4 regions of the Shewanella sp. 10N.286.51.B2 genome follow, and region 4 is predicted to be linked to each of the others. Evidence: predicted binding sites of a transcription regulator. Region 4 holds the regulator's gene; each other region holds the start of a gene.

Region 1 (7,525 bases), on a different contig from region 4:
TCAGCAACCTGAGTACTTACTTTGGACTTAGATATACTCAACCTTCTGGCAGCGGCACTGAAGCTCCCGGCTCTAGCAACATGAGTAAAAATAGCAATAGGTTCTAATAGTTCTAACATTGGAGTCGCCTTAAGCTGTTTACGACATTAAAAATATTTTTTGAGTTCCAAGTAATGTCGCTTATTACAGACAATGCTGCATAAACGCCACCTACTTTATATGGTTCTTTAAACGTTGCGCCACTCACCCAAAAAGAAATTAAATTTCGATAGTCCATTATCATGAATAGCCAACCAAAACTAAAACAACAAGTTAATTGGTTAACGCCATACAGTTTTATAGTTTTAGGAGTATACCAAAAATTGTATAAATGGCTCTATATTTATAATATACAATTTTTTTATCAGAACAAATCTACGATAAACTGTAATATTAATGACATTTTCTCAAATTGAACGGTGGCAATTAGACAAAAAACGACTAGCTCGGCTAGCATATCTCGCTACAAAGTAGCGCAAATAACAGATAGTTAACTAGAGCTTGATTGGCGGGCGAAGTTTTTGATTGGTAATTTAAGCAGGAATGGTTTAACCAAAAAGCCCCTGCACAAGGTACAGGGGAAGGTCAGGTGCATTTTGACAATGCTAGAACTTACAAGGTTACCGCTACTCAGTATCTGAGAATGTCGCTAATTCATAAGAAGATAGCTGTGGGATGGATTGACGTAATTCACTTTCAAGCACCATTAACTGCTCAAAGTTACCGCAGACTTTTTTGGCTTTAGCTTCTATGGCCTCTGATTGCTCAGAAATCTGCAATTCAACATCTTCACCGATTCTTTCCATTTTGCTTGAAAAGGCAGTCATTTTTTCATCAAAGCTTCCGCCTTCTGAAGACATCATTTCAGCCCCTAGCGCCATCATAAAACTGCCCATGGAGTTTTTAATCATTTGCTCCATTTCTTGTTCAAACTCTTCATTAAATGCTTCTTCTAACGAAGACTCTGTCGCGCCAAGATAAAACTTATCCCCTTGTTGATATGCTGCTTGGTCAACACGGCTTTGAATTCCAGCTAAAAGCTCATCCAATTTAGCCGCGGTGGCATCGCCAAAAATAGGGGTTAATGCCATGCTCACTGCATCTGTTGCCAAAATAACAGCATCATCAACTAAATCAATTACCTCTGGGATCTGTTTAGATACTTGCTCAGAATAATCAGCTAACAAAGCTGCTTGCTTATCATTTAGTGCAACTTGGTTGCCATCAATATATAACTTTCCAAGTTCGACTCGGTAAACCTCAGCGCCTTTTTCGCTAAAGGATAATTTTTGTGGCTCAACGGTAACATCATAGTTTAAGGTCACGTTGCATTGATTATCTTCAAGGGACATTTTGGCCACCGCAGGCGTCATAGCCCCTGCGGTAAAAATCAAACCAGTTAGTGCAATACTTTTAAATAAACCTTGGGTATTCATTAGCTCTATCCTTGCTGTTAATCGTTATGTAGATAATCAATGGGGCGAGTGGCTAAACTGCTCACTAAGCTACTGCCAACGTTTTGATATCTAGTTTCAATGTTAATTAGACTGATACCAAGTTATTGCACAGGCTGTGCCAAAAACATAAATAAGCTTTTTATCAATAACTTAAAGCAGATAATAACTAATAGGTTTAGCTTTTAGATTTGGATTTATATTAACTATGTGTGAAATAAGCCAAATGTTGGTAATTTTCATCATCGCTATTATATGGGTAGATTTAAGAATAGATGATTTTCAAACTCGTGGATGAGGATACTAAAAAGACAATGGATGATTTCAAGCTTAACATTTGAAAATGGGCATAAAAAACTTGCCCAGCAACATAAGCGAGTTTAAAAAATTGAGCGACCTAATGATTGTGATAAATGCTCAAGCATGCGAGTGCCTGCCAGTGAGTTGCCATTTTGATCAAGTTCAGGCGACCATACGCAAATAGACATGTCCCCAGGGATCACCGCAATAATGCCGCCGCCAACACCACTTTTACCTGGCATACCAACCCGATAAGCAAACTCACCTGCGCCATCATATAAACCTGAGGTAGCAAGCAGTGCATTTAGCTGTCTGGTTTGTACTGGGGTAACGATTTGATCCCCTGCTAGGCTTTTACCTCGATTGGCGAGATAAAACATCGCTTTTGATAAGTCAGCGCAATTCATTTTTAATGAGCAGTAATGAAAATAGCTCTTTAATACTGTATCAACATCGCCGTTAAAATTACCAAATGACTTCATTAAATAGGCAATAGAGGCATTACGGGCACTAAACTGAAATTCTGAATTAGCCACCACTTTATCAAAAAGTACGTGAGAGTTTTCGCTCAGGTTTCTAACAACTTCAAGCAAGTGATGTTTAGGTGCACCAAGGCGCGCTTGAATTAAATCTGCTATCACTAATGCACCAGCATTAATAAATGGATTTCTTGGAATGCCTCGTTCAAGCTCAACTTGAACCAATGAGTTAAACGACTGACCTGAAGGCTCTTTACCTACCCTGCTCCAAAGTTCATCTTCGGAGTACAAACTTAGCGCTAAAGTAAGGCTGAATACTTTGGAGATAGATTGAATGGAAAACGGCTCAAGATAATCCCCAGCGCCAATGGTGTGACCATCTGCGCCAGTGACTGCTATTGCTATTTTGTTTGGATCTACGTCAGCCAATGCAGGAATATAATCTGCGACTTTCCCTAAACCAATAAGTGGCCGAACCTTGTCGACCACTTCATCAAGCAATATTTGCTCAGGCATTAGCTATATTAGCCCCACCAGATGTCGTACAGTGCACTAACTTCAAGTTGTGGCACTTTTTTCGCTTCCCAGAAGGCTTTAACAGCAGCAACATCTTCTTCGGTACATTTACCGATCTCTTGTGTTGCAATAATGCCTTCCCACATTTTATGACCGCCGCCATGGAAACCTAGCTTACGAGGTTCAATGACTTGTTCAATGAACTCATCAACAGCTTTATCAATATCTGCTTCAGAAATTGACTCATCAAAAGTCCAGTTGATATCAAAACCAAATTCTTGGAATTCATCAACGCGTAGTTTCTTACGTAAACGGCGAGTTCGGGTCTTAGCCATGGTTATTTCCTAGTTAGTTGATTAAATAGCTTATTTTAACAATATTTTATTATAATTATGCAATACGTTCGAACATTATGTCCCAAACGCCATGACCTAAACGATGGCCGCGGGCTTCGAACTTAGTTAGCGGGCGATGATCTGGACGTTCAACTACAGTATTGGTTGCTGATTGGTTTTTATAACCTTCAGCCACAGACATCACTTCTAACATGTGCTCGCTGTAGTTTTCCCAATCTGTTGCCATATGGAAAACACCGCCAATCTTAAGCTTACGACGAATTAATTGCGCAAATTCAGCTTGCACAATACGGCGTTTGTGATGACGTTTTTTGTGCCAAGGATCTGGGAAAAATAATTGTACTCGGGCAAGTGAGCCATCAGCAATGCTGTTTTCAAGCACTTCCATCGCGTCATGATGATAAACACGTAAATTAGTAATTTCAGCTTCACCGGCATCAACTAAACATGCGCCAACACCTGGTTTATGTACTTCGATACCAATGTAGTTTAACTCAGGAGCCGCTTTAGCCATTTCAACTAAAGATGCACCCATACCAAAACCAATTTCTAATACGGTATCAGCATCACGCTTAAACACTTCAGCTAAATTAATCGCTTCTGGTGTGTAATCTAAACCCATTGCAGGCCAATGTGCTTCAATTGCGTTTGCTTGGCCTTTGGTTAAACGGCCTTCTCTTAATACAAAACTTCTGATTTTACGAATATATTTGCCATCTTCGTTAAATTCAGCGGTGGTAACGTCGCTCATGTATGCCTCATCATTTGAATAGCGTTTAAATTGCCGACTATTCAAAGTTTCATCTTTGTTCCAATAATAGTGGCTAAGTATATCTTAAAATCACCATGACTAAAGTATTTATCAGTTAACAGGCTCCCTTGTTTATAGAATATTCTCCATATACACTGCGCTGATGAAAAAAGTTAACTCCTTTTCTGAGCGGATCACCGCTTGGTACGATTTACACGGACGCAAGACCTTACCGTGGCAAATCAATAAAACCCCATATAGAGTGTGGATTTCAGAGATCATGCTGCAACAAACTCAAGTTGCCACTGTTATCCCCTACTATGAAAAATTCATGCAAAGCTTTCCCGACATTAAAGCCCTTGCCAATGCCAGCGAAGATGATGTACTGCATCATTGGACGGGGTTAGGCTATTATGCCCGCGCCCGTAATCTGCATAAAGCGGCTAAAACAGTTTGTGAGCAACATGCAGGCAAGTTTCCTGAAGCGCTAGATGAAGTCATAGCCTTACCGGGTATTGGCCGCTCGACTGCTGGGGCCATTTTGTCATTGTCCCTTGGTCAGCATCATTCAATATTAGATGGAAACGTTAAACGGGTACTTGCCCGTCACGGCGCAATTGAAGGTTGGCCAGGTCAAAAAGCAGTTGAACAACAATTATGGCACTTAACGGATAAGTTAACCCCGCAAAAAGATGTGGTTAAATTTAACCAAGCCATGATGGATATTGGCTCTGCGGTTTGCACTCGCAGTAAACCCAATTGTGCTCAATGCCCTGTTGCAATTGATTGTAAAGCGCAACTTGCTGGCCGACAGACAGAATTCCCCGGTAAAAAGCCTAAAAAAACCATTCCTGTAAAATCTGCATGGATGCTAGTACTGCATAAAGATGGTGAAGTCATTCTCAATAAAAGACCACCAGCAGGCATTTGGGGCGGCTTATGGTGTTTTCCTCAATTTGATACTGAGGCGGCGCTGCTTGCACATATCAGTGCTAATGGGTTTAATCACAGCAGCAATGAATATGCCGCAACAAAAAACAACAATAATGAACAATCACAATGGCTTGCAGGATTTAGACATACTTTTAGTCATTTTCATTTAGATATTCAGCCTATCTTAGTTAATCTCGGCGAAAATCAACAATCGCCTCAAATTGACTCAAGTGTAATGGAACAAAATCAGACACTCTGGTATAACATACATCATCCTGCGAAAGTTGGATTAGCCGCAGCAACTGAGCGGATTTTATCTAACTTAGCCGCTCTTTTAGCAGTAGATCCCGTCAAGGAATCCCTTTAAGGAATAATCATGGCTCGTAATGTTAATTGCGTATATTTAAAGAAAGAAGCTCCAGGTTTAGATTTTCAACTTTACCCTGGCGATCTAGGCAAGCGTATCTTTGATTCAATCAGTAAAGAAGCGTGGGCACTTTGGCAGAAAAAACAAACCATGCTAATCAATGAAAACAAACTTAACATGATGAATGTTGATGACCGTAAACTACTTGAAGAGAATATGGTTAGCTTTTTATTTGAAGGCAAAGATGTTGCCGTTGAAGGTTATGTACCTCCAAGTGAAGACGAGTAACTAAATAGCTAACCCCTTAGCTAGCTGAATAGCTTAAGAGCCTACTTTAAAACCGCTAACGGCGTGTTGATATAAAGTAGGCTTTTTTATTCGCATCAATTACCAATCACTTTTGAGACAATTGTAATTAACTTCCCATAGCTTTTAAATAGTTGTTACTCCACAGCCTATTCACAAAAGTTCCCTAAATTTAGTTAAAAATCTTATTTCGTGAGCTATTAATCAAAAGTAAAAAATTATAACACTTTCTGTTAGTTACACTGCATTATTATCGATTATACCAAGGTATACTGCCGCTATAACTAATTTCAGAGTGTGCCCATGCTAAAGCCAATACTTTATACAGCATTGACCTTGTCACTGCTTTATTCAATCAATAATGTTAATGCAGACCCCATGGGGATGAAGCCAATGCCAGTGGCAGATGCGCCATTGGGTTATATCATTCATAATCCCTATGAAAATGCCCCACTAACGGCTTTAGTGACTCTTAATGGCCATAAAATTTCCAATGTGGATGTCACCATACATGCCAAAGGTGAAACTGGTGTCAGCATAAACTATCAAGTTGATGATATGCGGGTAATGGATGAAGGTGGCGTACCCATTTTTGGTCTCTACCCTGCCTTTATGAACACCTTTACAATTAAATGGACTGAAAACGGCAAGCAGCGCAGCCACGAGTATCAAATGCTAACCCCAGACATTGATATGGGCTTTTCAGAAAGCCAGTGGGCTAAAGCGCCCATCGTCGAAGTAGAACATGTTGACGCTGACTTTAAAGACCGCCTTTATTTTGTAAACTGGACCAATCCAGACGGAAAGTCGGGTCAGTTATCCCACAATAACCCTGATGCACCTGGGGCGTTTTCTTGGGATGGGAAACCAGGATTTTTCATTATCGATACCGCCGGTGATATTCGTTGGTATCTGAATCCTTACACCACCCATAACTCAAAAAATTATGACAGCGCAGGTTACGCCATGGGCATGAACGTCACTAAAGACGGCAACATGGTGTGGGTACAGGGCCAAGGCTGGAAAAAAATGTCATTAATGGGAAGAATGATTTCAGAGCACAATTTACCGGGAAATTTTATCGATGCATCACACGAAGGGATTGAAGCTGCCAACGGCAATATCTTTATTCGCGCCGCCGCCAAAGATTATCGCCGCGCTGATGGCATGTTAGTCAACACCATACGCGATCAAATCATTGAGGTTGATAACACAGGTAAGTTAGTGGATTACTGGGATTTAAACACTATTTTAGACCCACTGCGTGATGCGGCATTATTATCCCTTGATGCCGGTGCAGTTTGTTTAAATATCAATATTGATCAAGCTGGCCATCAAACCACCTTAGACGATTTAAAGAATGCCCCTTATGGTGATATTCACGGAGTGGAAACAGGCCGTAACTGGGCCCATGTCAATTCAATAGATTATGACCCTAAAGATGACAGCATCATCATTAGCTCACGTCATCAATCTGCGGTAATCAAAATTGGCCGCGATAAACAAGTTAAATGGATATTAGGCCCTGAAAAAGGCTGGAGTGACAAGTTCCAAGATAAGCTACTCTCGCCAGTTGATGCTACAGGTAACAAACTTAGCTGTAATGAAAAGGGTCGTTGCCGAGGCAGTGATTTTGACTTCTCATACACCTCCCATACCGCTTATCTTGTTCCTGAAAAGGGCACTTTAACGGTATTTGATAATGGCGATGGACGTCAGCTAGGTCAGCCGATGTTTGCCAGTGAAAAATATTCCCGCGCGGTTGAATACAAAATTGATGAGGCCAATAAAACCGTTACCCAAGTATGGCAATACGGTAAAGACGAGTTGGGTTATCAAGGCTACTCGCCAGTAACATCTATCGTTAAATATCAGCAAGATAAAGACAGCATGATGAGCTACTTTGCCTCTGCCGGTTTATTTGGATTAGGTGGCGGTTATGGCAATATAAAAATGGATGACACCACGGGTAAAGTTAAGTCTATTTTAGTTGAGCATCGCTATGGCGAAACCAAGCCCGCTGT
Region 2 (7,525 bases), on a different contig from region 4:
TAAGGCTTCTTGATATTGCTTTTCAAAATACGCCTCTTGGGCCATATCAAAGTAATAGAATGGGTTATTAATGCGGGCTAATTCAAGAATTTTATGAACCTGTTTCCACTCTTCTAGTCGCTCTTGCTCACCTAATATTAATGCAAGATTATACAGGGTAGTGATATTTTTAGGTTCTAACTGAAGCACATAGCGATAGGCTTTTTCTGCCCGTTCATCTAATCCTTTATGACGATAAATCACCGCCAGAGTGTTAATACTATTGACGTGATACGGGTCTAACTCAATAGCCCGTTTTACCAATGCATACGCTAAGTCGTAGTCACCGCGTACTAATGCTTCTGCTGCAACATTATTAAAGTACATTCCAGATAAGGTTTGTTTATTAATTTGCTTAACACGGTATGAGCGTATTGAGCGCTCAGGCAAAAAATCCACTAATATGTCCGAACCGTGAAGACTAATACTATTGGGAGCGTCACGGTGCAGTAGTTTCATATTTACGTGACCATTTACGAGGTAAAAACCTCCCCTTCTATCCCATATGGGTTCTACATCAATATCTTGAAACTTTACAGGGACATCAAGTACCTGTGCGATAGCAGTTGTCAGTACCACCAGCGACATGCAGTTACCCGCCCGCTCAAGGGCTGTCACGCTGGCCATTCGGGTGTAGTGATCTCGATATTCAAAGCCCCCCTCTTGAGCATTGATGTATTCAGCAAGCCAAAGGTTTACCGGTATTTTAAGGCCGTTAACGCCACCTGAGCGAGCAAAATCACGCTGTATTTCAGTAACTATCTCATCAGGTAAATTGTAAATCTCTGCTGTAGCGGGAATATCTACCTCATTAAAATAACTATCGTTAAATAAGCCACTGACATTAACCTTGGCTTTATTGATACTCGACGTGCTAGAGCAGCCTGAAATAAAAATCAATATTAGTAAATAAAAACAGAGATTAAGGCGTGAAAAACCAAAAGATTGAATTATTAGTGAATTTTTCGAAGAAACGTCATCATGATGCAACATAATTCTACCCCACATAAAAGCCTATCATTAAGCATAGAAGTTAGTGGCAGAATTGCGATTTTGAAAAAGTTACAAAAGATGAATGTAAAAAGCTTAAGCCAGTGGCGAATATTTGAATTTCATTATTACTTGGCAACTGGCGGGTCAATTTGAATAAACACCTCTTGGTTTTGATAGGTGTATGGTCGGTAGGAATTACCGGCGCAATTAAAATAACGGTATGGCGCAGCGAATACCAAACAGCCATTCGGCAGAGCTTGTAAAATATTAATTTGCTGCTGCATTTTGAGCATTTGCTGCCATTGATAGTCCTGCTGAACTTGATTTCGTATTGCAAAAGCGTCAAATGGTTCAGATGTCTTTCTCACAACCACTTTTCCCGCAGTGGCGAAAAAGCTGATACTGATAAGTAAAGCAATCATCAATACTTGAAAGTAATTAACCATGTTAAACCTCATTGCACTTATTCACTCGTCACACTTGTTCACTTTTTAAGAGTCACAAAAAAGCAGAACCCTAAGGTTCTGCTTTTAGTTTTAACATGCTCAGTGTTTAAAGCAATCTATTATCCAGCTGATTTGATTGAAACAAACTCTGGGTAAGCATCAACACCACAGTCAGATGCATCCATACCGTTGTACTCTTCTTCTTCAGTAACACGGATACCCACTGTCGCTTTAAGGATAAACCATACTACGAATGAAGCTGAGAATACCCAAGCAAAGATAACTGCTGCGCCATATAACTGAGCACCAAAGTTTGCATCAGCATTTGATAATGGTACTAGCATTAGACCTAGGAAACCGGCAACACCATGTACAGAGATTGCACCTACTGGGTCATCAATTTTAATGCGGTCAAAGGCAACAATTGAGAAGATAACCACACCACCAGCGACGATACCAATGACACCTGACATTAATAGTGAAGGTGATAATGGGTCTGCTGTAATAGCCACTAAGCCCGCTAATGCACCATTTAAAATCATGGTTAGGTCAGCCTTACCCCAGACAACTTTACAAACTAATAATGCTGAAACTGCACCGAAAGCGGCTGCTGAGTTAGTGTTTACAAAAATCTTAGCCACTGCTGAAGCATTTTCTGCGTCTGAGACTAATAATTGTGAACCACCGTTAAAGCCAAACCAACCCATCCATAAGATAAACATACCTAATGTCGCCATTGGTAAGTTTGAACCTGGGATAGGATGAACTTCACCATTTGGGCCATACTTACCTTTACGAGCACCCAGTAATAGTACTCCTGAGATAGCTGCTGCTGCACCGGCCATATGTACAATACCACTACCAGCGAAGTCAACGAAACCAGCAGCAGAAAGGAAGCCACCGCCCCAAGTCCAGTAACCTTCAATTGGGTAGATAACCGCGGTTAATACCACTGCAAAGATTAAGAAAGACCAAAGCTTCATTCGCTCTGCAACTGCACCAGACACAATTGACATTGCCGTTGCAACAAATACAACTTGGAAGAAGAAGTCAGACTCCAGCGCATGATCTGCATCAGCGGCTTGTGAGCCAATTAATGAACCAAATGATGGTAACCAGCCACCTTCAGTGTTATCGACATACATGATGTTGTAACCCACTAACAGGAACATCACACAGGCGATTGAATATAAACATACATTTTTAGTTAAAATTTCTGTGGTATTTTTTGAACGAACTAAGCCCGCCTCAAGCATTGCAAAACCTGCTGCCATCCACATGACAAACGCACCTGATATTAGAAAATAAAACGTATCTAATGCGAAACGTAATTCGGTGACGGTTGTGCCTAACGTTGCTAACTCTTCCATTACATTCCCCTTATAGTGCTTCGTTATCTAGCTCACCCGTACGGATACGGATAGCTTGCTCAAGATCAGTAACAAAAATTTTGCCATCGCCAATCTTGCCGGTATGAGCCGCTGTCGTAATGGCTTCAATTAACATATCTAAGTTTTCTGCTTTAGTAGCAATTTCCAACTTCACTTTAGGAAGAAAGTCGACTTGGTATTCTGCGCCACGATATAGCTCAGTGTGACCTTTTTGACGACCGAAACCTTTTACTTCGGTAACAGTCATTCCTTCAATGCCCATGCTTGCAATAGCTTCACGGACATCATCCAATTTAAATGGCTTGATGATAGCGCTGACGAGTTTCATCTCGACCTCCAAAAGTGTGATTGTTATAAATTTGTTTACAAATACAATTCAATCATCAGGCCAATCATGTAAAACCATGATTCGTATAGCATTTTAAAATATAAGTTAAATAAAAAAGTCTTTTCATGCACTAATAAGGTGCAACTTTAATTTGGCGCGCACAACATTAGAGCGAAGCGTTTATAACTATCTGAATACTTGATAATAAGAATTACGCAGTTAAAAAAGTGTCAAAATGAACAAAGAAAAGCTGTGCGGAAGGGGGGGATGTTACTGATATAAAAATAAACACATTAAAGAAAGCATAAATAAAAAGACCTTCTAATGAAGGCCTTTTTATTTGCAGATTAGCTTTTAAAAATTTATAAGCTGCCAACCGTGTCAGTTGCTTCTGCTGAACTTGCAACCTCATCAGTCGTCTCTTCAGCGAGTAGATCTGCCATTAAGCTATCAACTTGAGGCTGACTGACCACTTCATCTTCAACTGCTACAACAGCCTCATTCACACTGACAAGCAAGTCTTCAGTTTCATCAGCTAAAGCAGTTTCTGTCACTTCAAGTTCTGCTTCTGTTTCAGCTGATGCTGTTGCTTGCATTTCAATTGCCGAGTCAGGCGCATCATTTGCAGTAGTCACAATTTCAGACTCGTCAATATCAGTGGTAAGCGCAACACTAACTGAAGGCTCAAGTACTTCATCTGCCTTAGCAAGTTCAATTTGGTTTTCTGCTGGCTGTATTTGCTGTGGTTCAATATCAATAACCGTCGTTGCCGGTTTCACCACTGAAGCTGTAACAGGCTTTGATTCAATCAATTGAGTCAATTCATCTTTTTTATAAACCGCGCCAGCAATTGCAGCAACAGCGATAGCCGCGACAAATAGCTTAGCACCTGAACCTGATGATTTCTCTTGAGCCTTTCTCGCCGCTTCTGCTGCAGCAAGTTGAGCTTGAGGATTCGGTTGCGGCTTAATCTCAAGTTTTGACTTAGGCTTAGGTTCTGCAACTGGCTTCGGGTTATTATGAGCATCTGTATTTACTTGAGGCTCTACTCGAGAATTTGCAGTTGCAGCGCTACTACCACTGGTCTGTGAATTAATTTCTGCAAGAGTCTGTGGTTTAATCTGAGTTGTGGCAGGTGCAGGTTCAGCCTTAACATCGACTTTCTTAGGTTCGGCTTTATTAACATCTGTTTTCACCTGAACCGCTACGGTAGTTTTTACTACAGGCTCTGGCTTAAGATTGTTAAAATGTCCCTTATTTGCAGCTTGAGCTATCGGCGCCTCTGCAACAGGCGCTTCAGTCTTTGGGAAAGCATAGGCTTCTGTGACTTGTGCTTCTGGCTTATCTTCAACAGTTGCTTGGGGTAATACGCCTTCTTCAGGGCCCTTGGTTCTGGCACCTAAAAATTGACCACCATCATAAATTTCCATTTTATGGCTAGATACATCACCTTCAACTACACCAGAGCTTACAATCACTAAACTGTTGCAATGTAATTTACCTTTAAATTCACCACAAACTCTTAATTCTTGACAAAAAAGCTCACCGTCAATTTCGCCACCAACTTCAATTTTAACTTGGTCTGTTGAACGAATAACACCTTTAACTTTACCGGCAACCAAAGCAGGTCCCTGTACAGTCATATCTCCATCCAATGAAGTATCAGGGCCAATAAAAGTAACCCCATTTCCTTTGTTATTCATACCAATCAGTTTCCTTTATTATTAATTTTGACATATACTAAACCAACTTTATTAAAACAACAAATAACATTTCTTTTACACAAGTTGCAGGTCAATTCCGAGCTTTTCGCTTTAAAAGTAAAACTTAATAGTTTAATGTATCGGCTATTAGTAAAAGAGCCTGTCTTTAATATATAAATTTGCTATTGAACGGATTTTCAATAGTAGCCCAAATAACAGGGATGTAGCCGAAATGATTTTTTCAGATGTGATTTTTAAACAACTTCCAGAACCACAGGCCCTGCAAGTATCTAAAATCTCAGGATTACTCAATATTGAAACCGCCTTCTATGACTCACTAAACTTTGCCTGTAAAGCTGCCGATAAAAGGCCAAAATTTCTTATTCACTATTTAGAAGCCCCTCATAAACACGCCTATTTAATTTCAGCTGATATTCTTACAACAGGTAAGCATTTAGTCTTTTGCCCTCAACTAGATACTGAGTGTGAAACTTTACTTATCTCTAATGGATTCCATGGCGCACTCCCATTGGCCGCAACTGAAGTTGACATTATTGAAGCCCTTAAAAGCATTAATGCTAATAAGCTTTATTTCAGCCACGATGCCATGTCACGTTATATTCAATCAAAGAAACGACAACCCAATACCCAACGCCAGAATGAATTACTGTCATTAACGACCAAGAAAGAGCAGCAGGTATTAACCCTGATATGCCAAGGCTTAACCAATGATGAAATCGCTGCCAATTTAGGCATATCGATTAATACAGTAAAAATGCATATTCAGAATATGTTCAAAAAAACCAAAATATCCAGCCGTGGGCAGCTTTCTTACGCCTTTGCACAAGTTTAAAAATTTAAATGTATATAATTAGCTCACTGCTAATTTGTAACGCTAGCTGTTAAATGGTGCGAGTTAACAGCTTTGAGAATTAACTACAGAAAATAACATTAATTGCACTTAGGTAAGCTTTAGCGTGCAGCAAAGCGCAACTAAAGCGCAAAATTTTTTTGATGACATAGTGCTGTTTATACTGAGTACTTCATCACCTCAGCAAAACGCGCCATAAAATTATCAAACGCAGCATTATCTGGGTAATCAAATTGATATTTATTATGGAAATAAATCGTTAAAGAGGTTCGGCCGTCACTAAGAATAATTGTGTAGCCATCAAAGCCTGTTTGTGCATTTAAGCCACATAGTTCATAGCTAGAGTTGTCGCCATCTGCAGCGGCCAGCTTTTGCCCCATGTCGGTTATCTTATTAAATACTTTTAGCGCTTCATATATATCAATGGCATTTTTCATCACTACATCCTTACAAAGAAAACCTGTTCACTAAACACCTAATAGACAAAGCAATCAATACGAATGCGCGCTTAAGGTGGCTCAAAACAATCAGTGTAAAATAATGCAGTAACAAGACTGTGAGTTAGTCCTGAGAAAGACAAATTTTATATGAAGATGGTGTATCAAATTGAATCAGTGTGTGAATGCCGTGCTGCACCGCTTTTAATTTATATAAAACGGTGCAGGTAACTATTTTTCCGCACCGTTATCCTAACAAAACCAAAAATCTACGGTTTTAGACAAGACGTTATAGCGCTTCACCTAAAATGTGCTGATAAATATTAATAATTTCGCTGACCTTGTTATTGGCTTTATCTGCATCGATTTCGCCTTTAGCGCGCTGAAGAGTCAGGCGATGACTTTCATCCCGTAGCCAACAGTAGGTTTGAGTCAGGTATTGAGCAGTCATCACAGGTAAAATCTCAAGCTCGGCTAATAGCTGAAAAATGCGCACATTATCAGACCATATGGACAACTCTTTATTTTTGTTAGCGTAGGCTAACACTAAATACTGGGCCATAAACTCAATATCGGCAATGCCACCCGCACTCTGTTTTAAATCGAACTTACCGTTTGATGCTTTCAATAAATGCTGGCGCATTTTAATGCGCATATCGCGAACTTGTTTCGCAAGTTCAGGAAGCTGGCGCTGATGCGATAGCACCTCTGTGCGAATTTCACTAAAACGTGCCGCTAAGCGATGATCGCCATAAACAAAACGTGAGCGCACCAAAGCTTGATGCTCCCATGTCCAGGCCTCATCTCGCTGGTATTCGCGATACTGTTCAATCTCGCTAACCAATAAGCCTGAAGCGCCAGAAGGTCTTAAGCGCATATCCACTTCATAGAGCTCACCTGAGGTGGTTCGGGTAGCAAATAAATGCACAATGCGCTGCGCAAGTTTTAAATAAAAATGGCCATTATCAATCGGTCTTTTACCATCTGTAGCGCCTGCGCCTTGATGGTTATGTAAAAAAACCAGATCTAAGTCAGAGCCATATCCCAGCTCAATGCCACCTAATTTTCCATAACCAATAATAGCAAAGCCCATTTTCTCAGAGCTTGTACCTGCAGGTATGCCGTGCCTTGAGGAAATTTGATGCCAGGCTTGTAATACCACTTGCTCAATGATGGCTTCTGCAAGGTAGCTTAAGTGATCGCTCACCTCCATCACAGGTAGCACGCCAGTAATATCAGCGGCGGCAATTTTTAACTGTTGTGACAGCTTAAACTGGCGCAACGCTTCCATCTGTTGTTCCATGTCATCTTCTGGAA
Region 3 (7,525 bases), on a different contig from region 4:
AATGGCGTCCTTCGCGACCGTTGATGGTATTGCCAACTTAAATGCTGAAATTTTGAATTTGAACAGTGTGATGAGCTCAAGTCAGGCATTACAAGCCTCGGGCTTAGTGGGGCAAAAGGTGCTCATTCCATCAGATATTGGCCATGTCTCAGAAGAAAACCCAGTCATTAACGGTGTCATTAGTACGCCACAGCCAATCGATACCATTACCGTCACCATTGAAGACGAGTCAGGCCAAGTGATTAAAACTTTTGAGGTTGATGGCTCTGCAGGCGGCAACATTGATGTCAGCTGGGATGGCCTTGATAAAGATGGCGAACCCGTAGAAGAAGGCATGTATGCCATTAAAGCTAACGGTAAAGTTGATGGCAACGCCGAAGATTTAGCGGTTTCAACTTATGCCCATGTCACTAGTGTGTCTTTAGGCAGTGTCGCCAGCGGTCCGATCCTTAACCTCAGAGGCCTAGGTGGTATTCAATTGTCTGATGTACTGGCAGTGGCAGAAAGTTAATAACACAAACAATAATAAGCTGCCAGAAATCTGGCAGCCACACAGAACCTAATTTAAAGCGCTAAGAGGTGATTTATGTCGTTTAATATTGCATTGAGTGGTATCGCAGCTGCTCAAAAAGATCTCAACACCACGGCTAATAACATTGCCAACGTCAATACCATTGGTTTTAAAGAGTCTCGCGCTGAATTTGCCGATGTTTATGCTAATTCAATTTTTTCAAATGGTAATACCGCAGTGGGCGGCGGCGCAACCACAACTCACGTAGCGCAACAGTTTCAGCAAGGTAGCTTACTGTTTACCAACAACTCCTTAGATATGGCTATTAGTGGCGGTGGTTTCTTTGTTACTTCATCTGAAGCGGGCAGCCAAGATCATGCATTCACCCGTGCTGGTGCATTTAAAGTAAACTCAGAAAGTTTTATGACAGATTCAGCCGGTAACTATTTACAGGGTTTCCCTGTGGATGCTGATGGTAATTCGACTTCAGTGAGTTTAACCACCACCCAACCGATTAAAATCCCCGATACTGCAGGTAGCCCAGTGAAAACCGGTAACGTTGGTTTTCAAATGAACCTCAATGTTGGTGATGAAGAACTTGATCCCGCAAACTTTGATCCAGATGACGCAGATACTTACAATAACTCAACCTCAGTAACTATTTATGATTCACTTGGTGAGGCTCATATCTTGACCACTTATTTTGTTAAACCAGAAGGTGGTTCCCATACTGGTGAGAATAACTGGGTTGCCTTTTATGCTGTTGATGGCAAGCAAGTGGATATTGATGCGCCAACGGGTGGTTCATTCCCAACAGATACTACTGGTGATGGTATTGCTGATTCAACTGGTACCGCTGAAAACGCATCCGGCTGGAAAGGCTCAGTACTTACATTTAATGATGCTGGAACTTATACAGGATCTGATCCTGCGGTAGTGTCTACGGTTGAACTAGGTAGTAATGGCGCAGGTGTTATCGGCACCGGCGCTGACGGCTCGCAAAAGGTGAACATCGATTTTAATAATCCTACTCAATACGCCTCACCGTTTGAAGTGACAGAGTTAACCCAAGATGGCACCACAGTCGGGCGCTTAACCAATGTCGGTGTCGGCGATGACGGTTTAGTAACAGCCAGTTACAGTAACGGTTCAACCGTGCCATTAGCTCGGGTAGCATTAGTACGCTTTTCTAATGAGCAAGGCTTAACTCAAGTAGGTAATACCTCTTGGAAAGCCAGCTTAGACTCAGGCCCAGCACTAGCAGGTGAGGCCAATAGCGGCACTTTTGGTAGTATTCGCTCGTCAGCACTTGAGCAATCAAATGTTGATTTAACCACCGAGCTGGTGGATTTGATTTCAGCTCAACGTAACTTCCAAGCCAACTCACGTACCCTTGAAGTGAACAATACCCTTAACCAAACGGTATTGCAGATCCGCTAATTAATCTCGCGCTTTAGTAATCTCGCGCTTTAGTAAAGAGTTGCCGCCATGGCAACTCTTTGCCTTATTGTTCACCTCATTCTTCACCTCGTTACTACAGCCATTAACCTGCCCAATATTGCTTATCTTGTAAATTTCCCCGCTGTTTATAACTGCAAATTTCATCTAAAACTCAAACCCTTAATTTTTTGGCACGTTGATTGCTAGTTCTGTGTATATCTTTTGTTATGAAGAAAGTTTGACGGAGCGGTAAATGGACAAATTACTTTATGTTGCCATGAGCGGCGCTAAGCAGAATATGAATGCTTTGGCGGTGCGAGCCAACAATTTAGCTAATGTGAATACTGACGGCTTTAGAGCTGATTTGGTTCAAGCACGCTCTATGCAAGCTTTTGGCGAAGGTTTACCGACTCGTGTTTTTGCAATGACAGAAAGCCCCGGGCATAACTTTGACTCAGGCCCACTTAAAACCACAGGTCGTGATTTAGATATTGCCGTTAAAGATAAAGGCTGGATAGCTGTGCAAGCTGCTGATGGCGGTGAAGCCTATACCCGTTCAGGCAGTCTAAATTTTGACACTACCGGCTTACTCACTAATGCGCGTGGCAATCCGATTATGGGGGAGGCTGGGCCAATTGTGCTGCCACTGCCGGTTGAAAAAGTGCAAATCTCCCCTGACGGTATTATCTCGGTTAGACCCCAAGGCGCCACAGCCGACATAGTCGAAGAAGTTGCGCGGATTAAATTGGTTAACCCCAACAACGCCGACATGATGCGCGGTGAGGATGGCTTGTTTCGTTTAACCACAGGGCAAAACATCCCTAATGATCCCAATGTTCAAGTTGAAAGTGGCGCAGTTGAAGGCAGTAATGTCAATGCGGTATCTGAAATGGTGGCGCTAATTGATATTCAGCGCCAATACGAAATGCAAGTGAAGATGATGAAAAACGCCGAAGATCTTGATCGCGCCTCGTCAGCTTTAATGAGAATTAGTTAGGAGTAATTATTATGCATCCTGCTTTATGGATCAGTAAAACCGGCCTAGATGCCCAACAAACCGACATTTCGGTTATTTCTAACAACGTGGCCAACGCCAGTACCATTGGCTATAAAAAAAGCCGCGCAGTGTTTGAAGATTTGCTTTATCAAACCGTTAACCAAGCGGGCGGCGTCAGTGCTGATAACACCAAACTACCTAATGGCTTAAACCTCGGTGCGGGTACCAAAGTGGTTGCCACGCAAAAGATGTTTACCCAAGGCAATATGTTAACCACAGACAATGCCTTAGATCTAATGATTGAAGGTCCAGGCTTTTTTGAAGTTGAAATGCCAGATGGCACCGCAGCTTATACCCGTAACGGCCAATTTAGCCTAGATGAAAATGGCCAAATTGTGACCCCAGGTTCGGGTTATGTCATCCAGCCTGCCATCACCATTCCTGATGATGCCACTTCAATCACAGTGTCATCTGAAGGTGAAGTTTCAGTGAAACTTTCAGGTGCTACAGAAAATACCGTCATTGGTCAGTTAGCCATGAGCGACTTTATTAATCCATCAGGGTTAGACCCACTAGGGCAAAACCTTTACACCGAAACCGGTGCCAGTGGCACGCCGATTCAGGGCACGGCTTCATTGGATGGTTTAGGGGCTATTCGTCAAGGGGCGCTTGAAACGTCAAACGTTAACGTGACTGAAGAACTGGTTAACTTGATCCAAAGTCAACGTAATTACGAAATGAACTCGAAAGTGATATCAGCTGTTGATCAGATGATGTCTTACGTAACACAGAACTTATAAGCTTTGATGATAAGAGAGGGGATGATGAATAAGGTTTTAGTCTTAGCATCAGCATTTGTGATGCTGGGTTGCAGCTCAACTCAGCAAAAACCCATAGCCGATGATCCATTTTATGCGCCTGTTTACCCAGAAGCGCCGCCAACCCAAATGGTGTCAACGGGTTCAATTTACATGGATCATCAATCATCCAGTTTGTACTCGGATATTCGTGCCCACAAAGTGGGTGACATTATTACCGTATTGCTTAATGAGTCGACCCAAGCGAAGAAAAGTGCCAATAACGAAATTAAAAGAGGCTCTGATTTAAGCGTCGATCCGGTTTATGCCGGTGGCAGCAATCTGTCGATTAAAGGAATTCCGCTAGATTTTCGTTATTCAGATGACATGAATACCAAGCGTGAGTCAGATGCCGATCAGTCAAACAGTTTAGACGGCAGCATCTCAGCCAATGTCATGCAAGTGCTTAACAATGGCAATTTAGTTATTCGCGGCGAAAAGTGGATTTCAATTAATAATGGTGATGAGTTTATTCGCGTTACTGGCATGGTACGTAGTCAAGATATCACTCCTGATAATACCGTTGAATCCACCCGTGTTGCCAATGCTCGGATTCAATATAGCGGTACCGGCACTTTTGCCGATGTCCAAAAAGTGGGTTGGTTAAGCTCCTTCTTTATGGGCCAATGGTGGCCTTTCTAAGGAGTTAACCATGAAAATCAAATCCCTCATTTTATTATTGCTCAGCATGGTGTTGCTGTCACAGCCAATTCAAGCCCAGCGCATTAAAGATATTGCCAATGTCCAAGGGGTACGAAGTAACCAATTAATTGGTTATGGCTTAGTGGTGGGGTTACCCGGCACAGGTGAAAAAACCCGTTATACCGAACAAACCTTTAGAACCATGCTAAAAAACTTCGGCATTAATTTAGCCGATAATGTTAACCCTAAAACCAAAAATGCCGCTGTGGTAGCCGTGCATGCAGAAATGCCTGCCTTTATTAAGCCCGGTCAAAATCTTGACATCACGGTATCAAGTATTGGTGAAGCAAAAAGCTTACGTGGCGGCACCTTGCTGCAAACCTTCTTAAAAGGGGTTGATGGTAATGTTTACGCCATTGCCCAAGGCACCTTGGTGGTCAGTGGCTTTAGCGCAGAAGGTCAAGACGGTTCACGGGTGATACAAAATACTCCTACCGTTGGGCGTATTCCTAGCGGCGCTATTGTGGAGCGCAGCGTGATGTCACCTTTTGCCAGTGGCGATCACCTCACCTTTAACTTGCGCCGTGCAGATTTTTCAACCGCCAAAAACATGGAACAAGCCATTAATGATTTGCTTGGCCCCGGTATGGCAAGGGCGCTTGATGCTACCTCGGTGCAAGTGAGTGCGCCTCGTGATGCATCCCAAAGAGTGTCATTTTTATCGACCCTTGAAAACATTCAAGTTGATATGGCCGATGAGTCAGCCAAAGTGATAGTCAATTCGCGTACGGGCACCATAGTGGTGGGGCAAAATGTACGCTTAATGCCAGCAGCTGTGACCCATGGTGGCTTAACCGTCACCATTGCTGAAGCGACCCAAGTATCACAACCTAATCCGTTTTCGGATGGTCAAACGGTTGTTACAACCGATAGCACCATAGATGTTGCCCAAGACGATAGCCGAATGTTTTTATTTGACCCTGGCACCTCGCTCGATGAGCTAGTCAGAGCGGTAAATTTGGTGGGCGCTGCCCCTTCAGATGTACTGGCAATATTAGAAGCGTTAAAGATGGCAGGCGCTTTGCATGGAGAGCTTATCATCATCTAAAAATTGTCGGTATGAATATGGAAAAGCTGTCAAATTCATCGAACTATCTGGATCTAGGGGGACTAGACTCATTACGTTCCAAGGCCCAGAAAGACGAGAAGGCGGCATTACAAGAAGTCGCCAAACAGTTTGAAGGGATATTTATTCAAATGCTGATGAAAAGTATGCGTGAAGCTAACGCAGTCTTTAAATCAGACAGCCCGATGAACAGTGAAACCACCGAATTTTTTGAAAACATGCGCGATCAACAAATGTCGGTGGATTTATCAAACAAAGGTATGTTGGGCATCGCAGACATGATGGTGCAGCAACTTTCTCCCCAAGAAAGCGGTTTTACCCCAGCCTCAGTGCTGCGCGGTAATATTGACGCTAACAGTGCACAGTCATTAGTTAACTCTACGAATAAGCCGGTAGATTTTCTTAGCACAGTGGTGAGTGCAAATTCTGCCCCTGAGCGCTCAGAGGCTGCTCAGTCAATGTTTAACCACACAATGCCTAATCACTCAATGTCTGATCACTCAACTGTTAATATCTCAACTGCGAACGCTGCAATGGCTAAGCCGATAATTGATAGCCAAGAATTAGATCAAGTTTTGGCTGGTGATCGTGTTGCCACTAGTGGCAATAGCTTGCCGCAATCGATGGCACCAACGCCGAATCAGTTTGACAGCCCGCAACATTTTGTCTCAGTGCTTTATCCCCATGCTGAAAAGGCCGCGAAACAGCTTGGCACCACCCCTGAAGTATTACTGGCGCAATCGGCATTAGAAACTGGCTGGGGTCAAAAAATGATCCGTCGTGATGACGGCACAGCCAGCAACAACTTGTTTAATATCAAAGCCGACAGACGCTGGGACGGCGATAAAACCTCAGTCAGCACCTTAGAGTTTGAGCAAGGGGTGGCAGTAAAACAACAAGCAGACTTCAGAATGTACGACAACGTTGAACAAAGCTTTAATGACTTTGTGTCATTCATCTCCAATGGCGAGCGCTACCAAGAAGCCAAAAAAGTGGCAGCACAGCCCGCCAAATTTATTCATGCCCTACAACAAGCAGGTTACGCAACTGATCCTCAATACGCCAATAAAGTGTTGAAAGTCATGGAGTCAGTAACCAATGGACTTAAGTCCGTATTACCAAAAGAGACTAACTAATGGCTATCGATTTATTAAACATTGCCCGTTCAGGTGTTATGGCAGCCCAATCGCAAATGGGCGTCACCAGTAATAACATTGCCAATGCCAATACCGTGGGCTATCACCGCCAAGTTGCAGAGCAATCGTCATTAGGGTCCCAACAAATCGGTAGTAGCTTTTATGGTACAGGTACTTACGTATCTGATGTGAAAAGGGTTTATAACGAATATGCCGCAAGAGAGCTGCGCATTGGCCAAACCTCCATGAGTGGTGCTGAAACCCGTTACAGCAAAATGAACGAAATGGATCAGCTGTTCTCGCAAATTGGCGCCATGGTGCCAGCCAGTTTAAATGACTTTTTTACCAGCATTAATAATGTTGGCGATTTACCGACAGATCTCGGTATGCGTAACAACATGCTTAGCTCTGCCGGGCAAGTGGCTAACAGCCTTAATCAAATGCAAAGCCACCTTGACTCGCAAATGAAGCAAACCAATGCGCAAATCGGCGCGGTTGCTGATCGCATTAATGAGATCAGTACTGAGCTTGCCAACATCAACCTCGAGATCATGAAGTCGCCAGGGGCTGACAGCCAATTATTAGACCGACAAGATGCGCTGATTTTAGAGCTAAGCGAATATTCTGAAGTTAATGTTATCCCGCTAGATAATGGCGCTAAAAGCGTCATGCTCGGCGGCTCAGTGATGCTAGTGTCCGGTGAAGTGGCGATGCAAGTCGGCACCACTACAGGCGATCCCTTTTCGAATGAGCCAAGGCTAACCACATCAACCGGTAATAGCACGTTAGTGATTGACGGCTCTAAATTAGGTGGCC
Region 4 (7,525 bases):
ATTGGTAACGTGCTCGGCTCAAACGTGGCTAACATCACCTTGATATTAGGGGTTACCGCATTGTTTGGGGCTATTTCAGTTCGCTCAGAAACCTTAAAGCGTGAAATTCCAATCATGATTGCGGCAACCGTATTAGCTGGCTACCTTATTCACGACGGCATGCTCACCCGTGTTGAAGGTGGGGTATTATTAATCGCATTTTTCGCCTTGATGGGCTATTTCATTTGGAGCGCGATGCGAAATAAGAAAAAAGATGTCCTAGCTGATGAGTCTGACGCAGAGATCCCTAAAAATGTACCCACATTACATGCTATTATCTGGATCATTGTTGGTATGGTGTTATTGCCACTCTCGGCAGACTGGATGGTGACTGGCGCGGTAGGCATTGCCAAGACATTTGGCTTGTCAGATCTGGTCATCGGCTTGACCATTATTGCCATTGGCACCAGTTTACCGGAACTAGCAGCATGCATCGCTGGCGTCCTAAAAAAAGAAGACGACCTCGCGATTGGTAATATTGTTGGCTCAAACATTTTTAATATTTTAGCAGTGCTGGCCATTCCAGGGCTGATTGCCCCAGGTGAAATCGACATAAATGCAAGCGGTCGAGATTTTTACATGGTACTAGCAACCAGCACCGCATTAGCAGTACTGGTATTATCGAGTGGCGCTAAAAAGCAGCTTACTCGCTGGCATGGAGCCCTTTTATTAATCGTCTTTATTGCGTACCAAGTTGTCTTATTTCAATCACAATAATGGGGCATAAAGATGTGTGACTCACCAAAGCGTAACCCGAAATCGCTTTGGACAATAGAGAGATACATATGACAGAACAAACACAATTGCGCCAATGGGGTCGTCAAGTCATTGATATTGAAAAGGCAGCATTAGATAACCTTTATCAATATGTAGACTCAGACGAGTTTGGCCAAGCCTGTGAACTCATTTTAGAATGTAAAGGCAAAGTCATTGTCATGGGCATGGGCAAATCTGGCCACATTGGCAATAAGATTTCTGCCACACTCGCCAGCACAGGCACGCCTGCATTTTTTGTTCACCCTGGCGAAGCAAGCCATGGCGACTTAGGCGCTCTGGCAAAAAATGATATTATTTTAGCCATATCAAATTCTGGTGAAGCCAGTGAAATTCTCACCTTAATGCCCGTTATACAGCGCATGGGGGTCCCGGTAATCGCGATTACGGGTAAACCAGAATCCAATATGGCCAAGCTATCTAAACTGCATTTATGTATTGAAGTGCCTGAAGAGGCCTGCCCATTAGGGCTAGCACCAACATCAAGCACTACCGCAACCTTGGTGATGGGTGACGCCTTGGCCGTAGCATTATTGCAAGCGAAAGGCTTTACCCGTGATGATTTCGCCCTATCCCACCCTGGTGGATCTTTAGGTCGTAAACTATTACTTAAAGTCAGCGATGTAATGCACAAAGGCGCTGATATTCCACAGGTGAAAAGTGAGCTCTGCATTACTGAAACCCTATATGAGATCTCAAATAAAGGTTTAGGTATGACTGCAGTGATCGATAATGCAGACAAGCTAGTCGGGATCTTTACTGACGGTGATTTACGCCGCGTCATCGATGCTGAAGTGAACCTGCGTACTACCGCTATTGCCGATGTAATGACAACCAACTGCATTACCATCAGCCCAGGTATTTTAGCCGCGCAAGCATTACAGATTATGGAAGAAAAAAGTATTAACGGTTTAATTGTCGTAGACGAGAACCAACGCCCAGTCGGCGCACTTAACATGCTCGATATGGTTAAAGCTGGAGTCATTTAACATGTCATTACACGAAACACTGCACCAAGGTTTTTACGGCCCAATCTCTGATGATGTTTGGCAAAAAGCCAAAAAAATTAAGCTGCTTATTTGCGATGTCGATGGGGTATTTTCCGATGGCCGTATTTATTTAAGTAATGCAGGGGAAGAGTTAAAAGCATTTCATACCCGTGATGGTTATGGCATTCGCTCTATTTTAACCAGTAATATTCATGTTGCTGTGATAACCGGGCGTAAATCTGCCATTGTGGAAAATAGAATGACCGCTTTAGGTGTCACTCATATTTATCAAGGTGTTGATGATAAACTAGTGCCTTACCAAAGCCTGTTAGATACCTATGGCGTTAGCCCAGATGAAGTCGCCTATATTGGTGATGACATGGTTGACTTACCTGTGATGAAACAGGTTGGCCTTGCAGTTTGTGTGGCTGATGGCCATCCTTATGTTAAACAACATTGCCATATGACCACCACCATTAACGGCGGAAATGGCGCATTACGTGAACTCACCGATTTGCTATTACTTAGCCAAGATAAGTTTGAAAATGCCCACGGAATGAGTATATGAGCCGAGTGACCTTCGCTATTATCGGATTTTTTGGCGCAGCCTTAGTCCTTTATTGGCAAGTACAAATTAAACGTAGTCAGATGGAGGCAAGTAAATTGCCTGCCCCTGCTCGCCCTGATTTTATCGCCAATGACTTACGCACCACTGAATTTAATGAGCAAGGTTTAGTGCAAAGCCGAGTCTCAGCGAAATACATGGAGCACTTTCAGCAAAGTAATGAAACCATGTTTACTGAGCCTGTCTACCTTATTTATCCTGAAAATGGTGAAGCCGAATGGCAATTAAGCGCAGATTTAGGCAAGCTGAATAATGAAACAGGCAAAGTAGTTTTAGAAAATAATGTTATTATTGATGCAATAAACATCGACGAGCCATTACAATCTTTGACAACCACCATGTTGGCACTCGATATGAACACCATGATTTTGACCTCAGATAGACAAATTTTTGTTACTGGGTCAGATTTTAATATACAAGGTTTAGGCCTGTATGCTGATTTAAATGCTCAAGAACTTGAACTTTTAAGTCAAGTAGAAGGAACGTATGAAGCAAAGTAAACTTTTGATTGCCTCACTACTCAGTGTAGTCAGTATTGCCAGCGCCTATGCAAAAGAAGGCGATTTACAGCAAGAGCTTAAAGTCGCAGCTGTGAGCCAAAAAGCTGACATAAAAAACAATCAGGTCATCTTCTATGGCCCAGTTAATGTGACTCAAGGGTCGATTAACATTAATGCCGACGAATTACGCGCATTTGGCACCGAAAGCGGCACCCAAAAAACCATGGTTGCCACAGGTAACCCTGCGACATTTTCCCAAGAGTTAGATGATGGCCGTATTGGTACTGCCAGTGCCGATGAAATTAAATATGAGCTTGCCACTAGCATTTTAACCTTAACGGGTAATGCTAAATTGGACCAAGCTGGCAGCCAGGTTACTGGTAACCTAATTAGCTACAACATTGAAAAGCAGCAGTTAATTGCTGAAAGCACCGGTACTGGTGAAGATCGGGTTATCACTATTTTTCAACCAGAAAGTCACCCAGACTTGATTGATTCTGAAAAGAAAAAAGATGAGCAACCACATTTACCAGACAGCGCTAAACCCGGTGATGACACGCCACCAGCTATAATTGAAAACAACAATTTATCTGCTGTAGAGGCTGTGAACTCAACTGAAACACCCGAAGTAACTGAATCACTTAACGCTGAGGCGCAGGCGACATTGTCAGCCCCAGCAGCTGAGCAAAATGACTAATGACCCAAATTACGTTAACCGCTGAAAATCTCGCTAAGAGTTATAAAAGTCGCCAGGTAGTAAAAGATGTCAGCCTGACGGTAAAAACCGGCCAAATTGTTGGCTTACTTGGCCCTAATGGTGCGGGTAAAACCACCACCTTTTATATGGTCGTAGGCCTAGTCAAAAGTGATAAGGGCCGCATTCTGATCGATGAAGATGATTTAACCGCAGATCCAATGCATTTGCGCGCCCGAAAAGGCATTGGCTACTTACCTCAAGAAGCCAGTATTTTTCGTAAGCTCACAGTACACGATAATATAATGGCAGTGCTTCAAACTCGCAAAAGCTTATCAAATGAGCAGCGCATTGAAGAACTGGAACATTTATTAGAAGAATTTAACATAACTCATATCCGTGATAGCCAAGGTATGGCGTTATCGGGAGGTGAGCGTCGCCGAGTTGAAATTGCACGCGCATTAGCGGCAAATCCTAAGTTTATTTTATTAGATGAACCTTTTGCAGGGGTAGATCCTATCTCAGTAATCGACATCAAGAAAATTATTCAACAACTTAAAAGCCGTGGTTTAGGGGTGCTAATTACCGACCATAATGTCCGTGAAACACTTGATGTGTGTGAGCGAGCATATATTGTGAGTCACGGAAACTTGATTGCTGAAGGAACACCTGCTGAGATCTTAGTCAATCAGCAAGTTAGGTCGGTATACTTAGGTGAACAATTCAAGCTATAGTTAGCACTATTCAGTTTTTAGTATGGCATTCGCGGCCAACAACAAACCTTAATCTAGTCTATTTTTCTAGGATCATAAACTAGCGCCCACACTGTTCGTCGCGATGATGTAATTCAATTAGGGACAAGCGGTACATGAAAGCCTCACTCCAACTCAAAATGGGTCAACACTTAACCATGACCCCACAGTTGCAACAAGCGATTCGCTTATTGCAACTTTCCTCATTGGAGCTACAGCAAGAAATTCAACAAGCACTTGATTCAAACCCGCTATTAGAGCTTGAAGACGAATTCACTAAAGCCAAAGAGCCCGTAAAAGAAAACGCCCTGCAAACTGACACCGATTTTAGTGATAATAGCCAAGTCACCATAGAAAAAGACACCTCAACGGTTGATACCACTGAATCGCTCACTAAAGATTCTATGCCTGAAGAACTCCCTATGGATACCACATGGGATGAGGTGTATACCGCCTCGCCGACTTCTGGCTCTGGCGCAGTATCGAGCGGTAATGATATGCCGTTTCAAGGCGAAACCAGTGAAGGCTTGTATGAGCATCTTGAATGGCAAAAAAACCTCACTCCCTTTTCTGAAAATGACTTGGTGATTGCAACCGCCATTATTGATGCCATTGATGAGCGCGGTTACCTCACCCAGAGCGTTGAAGACATTTTGCAATCCTTAGGCACTGACGATATCGAACTCGATGAAGTTGAAGCTGTACTTAAACGGGTACAACACTTCGATCCCGTCGGCATTGCAGCGCGAGATTTAAGTGAGTGTCTATTAATTCAATTAGGCCAATACCCTAATGAAATTCCTTGCATAGATAATGTTAAGTTACTGATTAAAGATCATCTTGATTTAATCGCCGGTCGTGACTTTAGGTTACTGATGCGTAAAACCAAGCTTAAAGAAGATGATTTACGTGAAGCCATTGAATTTATTCAAACGCTCAATCCACGTCCAGGCTTGCAAATTACCCCCATTAAAGATGAGTACGTCATTCCTGATGTTACTGTACTTAAAAAGAATGGTCGCTGGGTGGTCGAGCTAAATCCCGATAACATGCCTAAAATTGGCGTTAATCAGCAATATGCAGCTATGGCCAAAGGCGGTTCAAGCCAAGCTGACAGCCAATTTATTCGTGGTCATTTACAAGAAGCCAAATGGTTTATCAAAAGCATCGATAGCCGTAATGAAACCTTACTAAAAGTGGCTAACTGTATCGTACAATTTCAGCAAGGTTTCTTTGAGTTCGGTGAAGAAGCCATGAAGCCGATGGTGCTCAATGATATTGCTGAAGCGGTTGAAATGCACGAGTCGACCATTTCACGGGTCACGACCCAAAAATACATGCATACCCCCCGTGGACTTTTTGAACTAAAATATTTTTTCTCAAGCCATGTAAGTACCGATGATGGTGGAGAATGCTCTTCTACAGCAATTCGCGCATTTATTAAAAAGCTCGTAGCTGCAGAAAACCCGAAAAAGCCTCTTAGTGATAGTAAAATGGCGACACTATTGGCTGAACAAGGGATTAACGTTGCTCGACGTACGATAGCCAAATATCGAGAGGCAATGCTCATCCCTCCCTCAAACCAACGCAAAAGCTTATAACTTTTGTTATTGGAGGATGACCTATGCAAATTAACCTGACTGGAAACCATATTGAAATAACTCAATCTTTACGGGAATACGTGCAAACAAAATTTTCAAAGCTTGAACGACACTTCGAACAGATCAATAATGTTCACGTTGTGCTCGATGTTCAAAAGCTACAACAGATTGCCGAAGCCAAACTGCACCTAAAAGGCGGTGAAGTGTTTGCTGTATCGCGTAACGCTGATATGTATGTGGCAATAGACGCCCTGATAGATAAGCTAGACCGTCAGGTAATTAAACATAAAGAGAAACTCACTAAGCATTAACGATGGAACTTCGTACCATCCTGCAGCCGGCGTGCACTACCTGTGCCACTCCGGGCAGTAAGAAAAAGGTACTGGAATTAATCAGCAATTTAATGGCTGCCCAGTACCCAACCCTTTCTTCACAGGCTATTTTTGAAAGTCTAATAGCGCGTGAAAAAATGGGCAGTACAGGTATAGGAAATGGCATAGCAATTCCACATGGGCGCTTAGATAATATCGAAGAACCCATTGCTATTTTAATCAAATGCGAAGAGCCAATCGCCTTTGATGCCATAGACAAGCAACCTGTAGATATTTTATTTGCGCTTCTTGTACCTGCAGATCAGTGCCAGCAACACCTAAGCACATTATCTAGCATGGCAGAGAAACTCAGTGATAAATTGATACTTAAACGACTTCGAAAGAGTCATGACGCTACAGAACTTTATCAGGTTATTACTGCATGAAACTTGTCATCGTATCGGGACGTTCAGGTTCAGGAAAATCAGTCGCACTGAGAGTGCTTGAAGATTTAGGTTATTACTGTGTTGATAACCTGCCACTGCCACTGATTGGCAGCCTGCTTGAACAGCTTAAAGATAGTAACGAGCTTGTCGCCATTAGCGTCGATGTGCGTAATATCGAAGAGCAAGGCAAAGTACTCAAAGAGCAAATTGCTTTACTGTCTGACGATACCAGCATTACCAGTTTCTTTTTAAACGCCAACGATAAAGTGTTACTGAAGCGTTTTAGTGAGACCCGCCGATTACACCCACTGTCTAAGAATCAAATTTCGTTACAAGAAGCCATTAAGCTTGAGGGGCGGTTACTCGAACCCATAGCCAAAATGGTTGATCACTATATCGACACCTCGCAAACTAATATCTACGAATTGAGCGATCATGTTCGGCAAATCTTGCTAGGCAGTGTTGATAAAGAATTAGTGGTACATTTTGAGTCATTTGGCTTTAAGCATGGCATGCCGGCTGAAGCAGACTTTATGTTTGATGTGCGCTTTTTACCGAATCCGCACTGGGAGCTTGAGTTAAGGCCCTACACAGGCCTAGATGCGCCCGTGCAAGAGTTCTTAGAGCGACAGCCTTTGGTGAATAAGTTTATCTGGCAAATTGAAAACCTTTTTGACACTTGGATGCCACATTTAGAGCGTAATAACCGCAGCTACCTGACCATTGCCATTGGTTGTACTGGCGGTCAGCACCGTTCGGTTTATATTGCCGATCAGCTCGCTAAACGTTTCAAC

Evidence for each region. The regulator sigma-54, encoded in region 4, starts transcription at its own class of promoters, with help from an activator protein. The targets are predictions, from matches to a motif close to GTTGGCACGNNNNTNGNNT.
Region 1: the regulator sigma-54 is predicted to act here: its motif matches at 1,601-1,619, upstream of AB4140_RS14065 (YggN family protein).
Region 2: the regulator sigma-54 is predicted to act here: its motif matches at 3,244-3,262, upstream of AB4140_RS15085 (P-II family nitrogen regulator).
Region 3: the regulator sigma-54 is predicted to act here: its motif matches at 2,139-2,157, upstream of flgF (flagellar basal-body rod protein FlgF).

The regions. Positions count from the first base shown of each region.
Region 1 covers NZ_JBFRKH010000051.1:11,381-18,905, forward strand. Annotated here, with positions in the region: gene AB4140_RS14060 (LysR family transcriptional regulator) at 1-119, opposite strand, end outside; gene AB4140_RS14065 (YggN family protein) at 666-1,475, opposite strand; gene glsB (glutaminase B) at 1,874-2,788, opposite strand; gene AB4140_RS14075 (50S ribosome-binding protein YggL) at 2,797-3,123, opposite strand; gene trmB (tRNA (guanosine(46)-N7)-methyltransferase TrmB) at 3,179-3,895, opposite strand; gene mutY (A/G-specific adenine glycosylase) at 4,059-5,195, shown strand; gene AB4140_RS14090 (oxidative damage protection protein) at 5,205-5,483, shown strand; gene AB4140_RS14095 (aryl-sulfate sulfotransferase) at 5,805-7,525, shown strand, end outside.
Region 2 covers NZ_JBFRKH010000055.1:28,196-35,720, reverse strand. Annotated here, with positions in the region: gene AB4140_RS15100 (lipopolysaccharide assembly protein LapB) at 1-1,047, opposite strand, end outside; gene AB4140_RS15095 (hypothetical protein) at 1,158-1,478, opposite strand; gene AB4140_RS15090 (ammonium transporter) at 1,598-2,848, opposite strand; gene AB4140_RS15085 (P-II family nitrogen regulator) at 2,859-3,197, opposite strand; gene AB4140_RS15080 (polymer-forming cytoskeletal protein) at 3,560-4,900, opposite strand; gene AB4140_RS15075 (response regulator transcription factor) at 5,133-5,753, shown strand; gene AB4140_RS15070 (DUF3081 family protein) at 5,930-6,208, opposite strand; gene glnE (bifunctional [glutamate--ammonia ligase]-adenylyl-L-tyrosine phosphorylase/[glutamate--ammonia-ligase] adenylyltransferase) at 6,498-7,525, opposite strand, start outside.
Region 3 covers NZ_JBFRKH010000060.1:40,157-47,681, forward strand. Annotated here, with positions in the region: gene flgD (flagellar hook assembly protein FlgD) at 1-511, shown strand, start outside; gene flgE (flagellar hook protein FlgE) at 587-1,951, shown strand; gene flgF (flagellar basal-body rod protein FlgF) at 2,205-2,948, shown strand; gene flgG (flagellar basal-body rod protein FlgG) at 2,960-3,748, shown strand; gene flgH (flagellar basal body L-ring protein FlgH) at 3,773-4,447, shown strand; gene AB4140_RS16160 (flagellar basal body P-ring protein FlgI) at 4,494-5,555, shown strand; gene flgJ (flagellar assembly peptidoglycan hydrolase FlgJ) at 5,573-6,709, shown strand; gene flgK (flagellar hook-associated protein FlgK) at 6,709-7,525, shown strand, end outside.
Region 4 covers NZ_JBFRKH010000014.1:147,821-155,345, forward strand. Annotated here, with positions in the region: gene AB4140_RS04225 (calcium/sodium antiporter) at 1-756, shown strand, start outside; gene AB4140_RS04230 (KpsF/GutQ family sugar-phosphate isomerase) at 825-1,802, shown strand; gene kdsC (3-deoxy-manno-octulosonate-8-phosphatase KdsC) at 1,804-2,370, shown strand; gene lptC (LPS export ABC transporter periplasmic protein LptC) at 2,367-2,927, shown strand; gene lptA (lipopolysaccharide transport periplasmic protein LptA) at 2,914-3,624, shown strand; gene lptB (LPS export ABC transporter ATP-binding protein) at 3,624-4,355, shown strand; gene AB4140_RS04255 (RNA polymerase factor sigma-54) at 4,490-5,974, shown strand; gene hpf (ribosome hibernation promoting factor) at 5,998-6,285, shown strand; gene ptsN (PTS IIA-like nitrogen regulatory protein PtsN) at 6,288-6,731, shown strand; gene rapZ (RNase adapter RapZ) at 6,728-7,525, shown strand, end outside.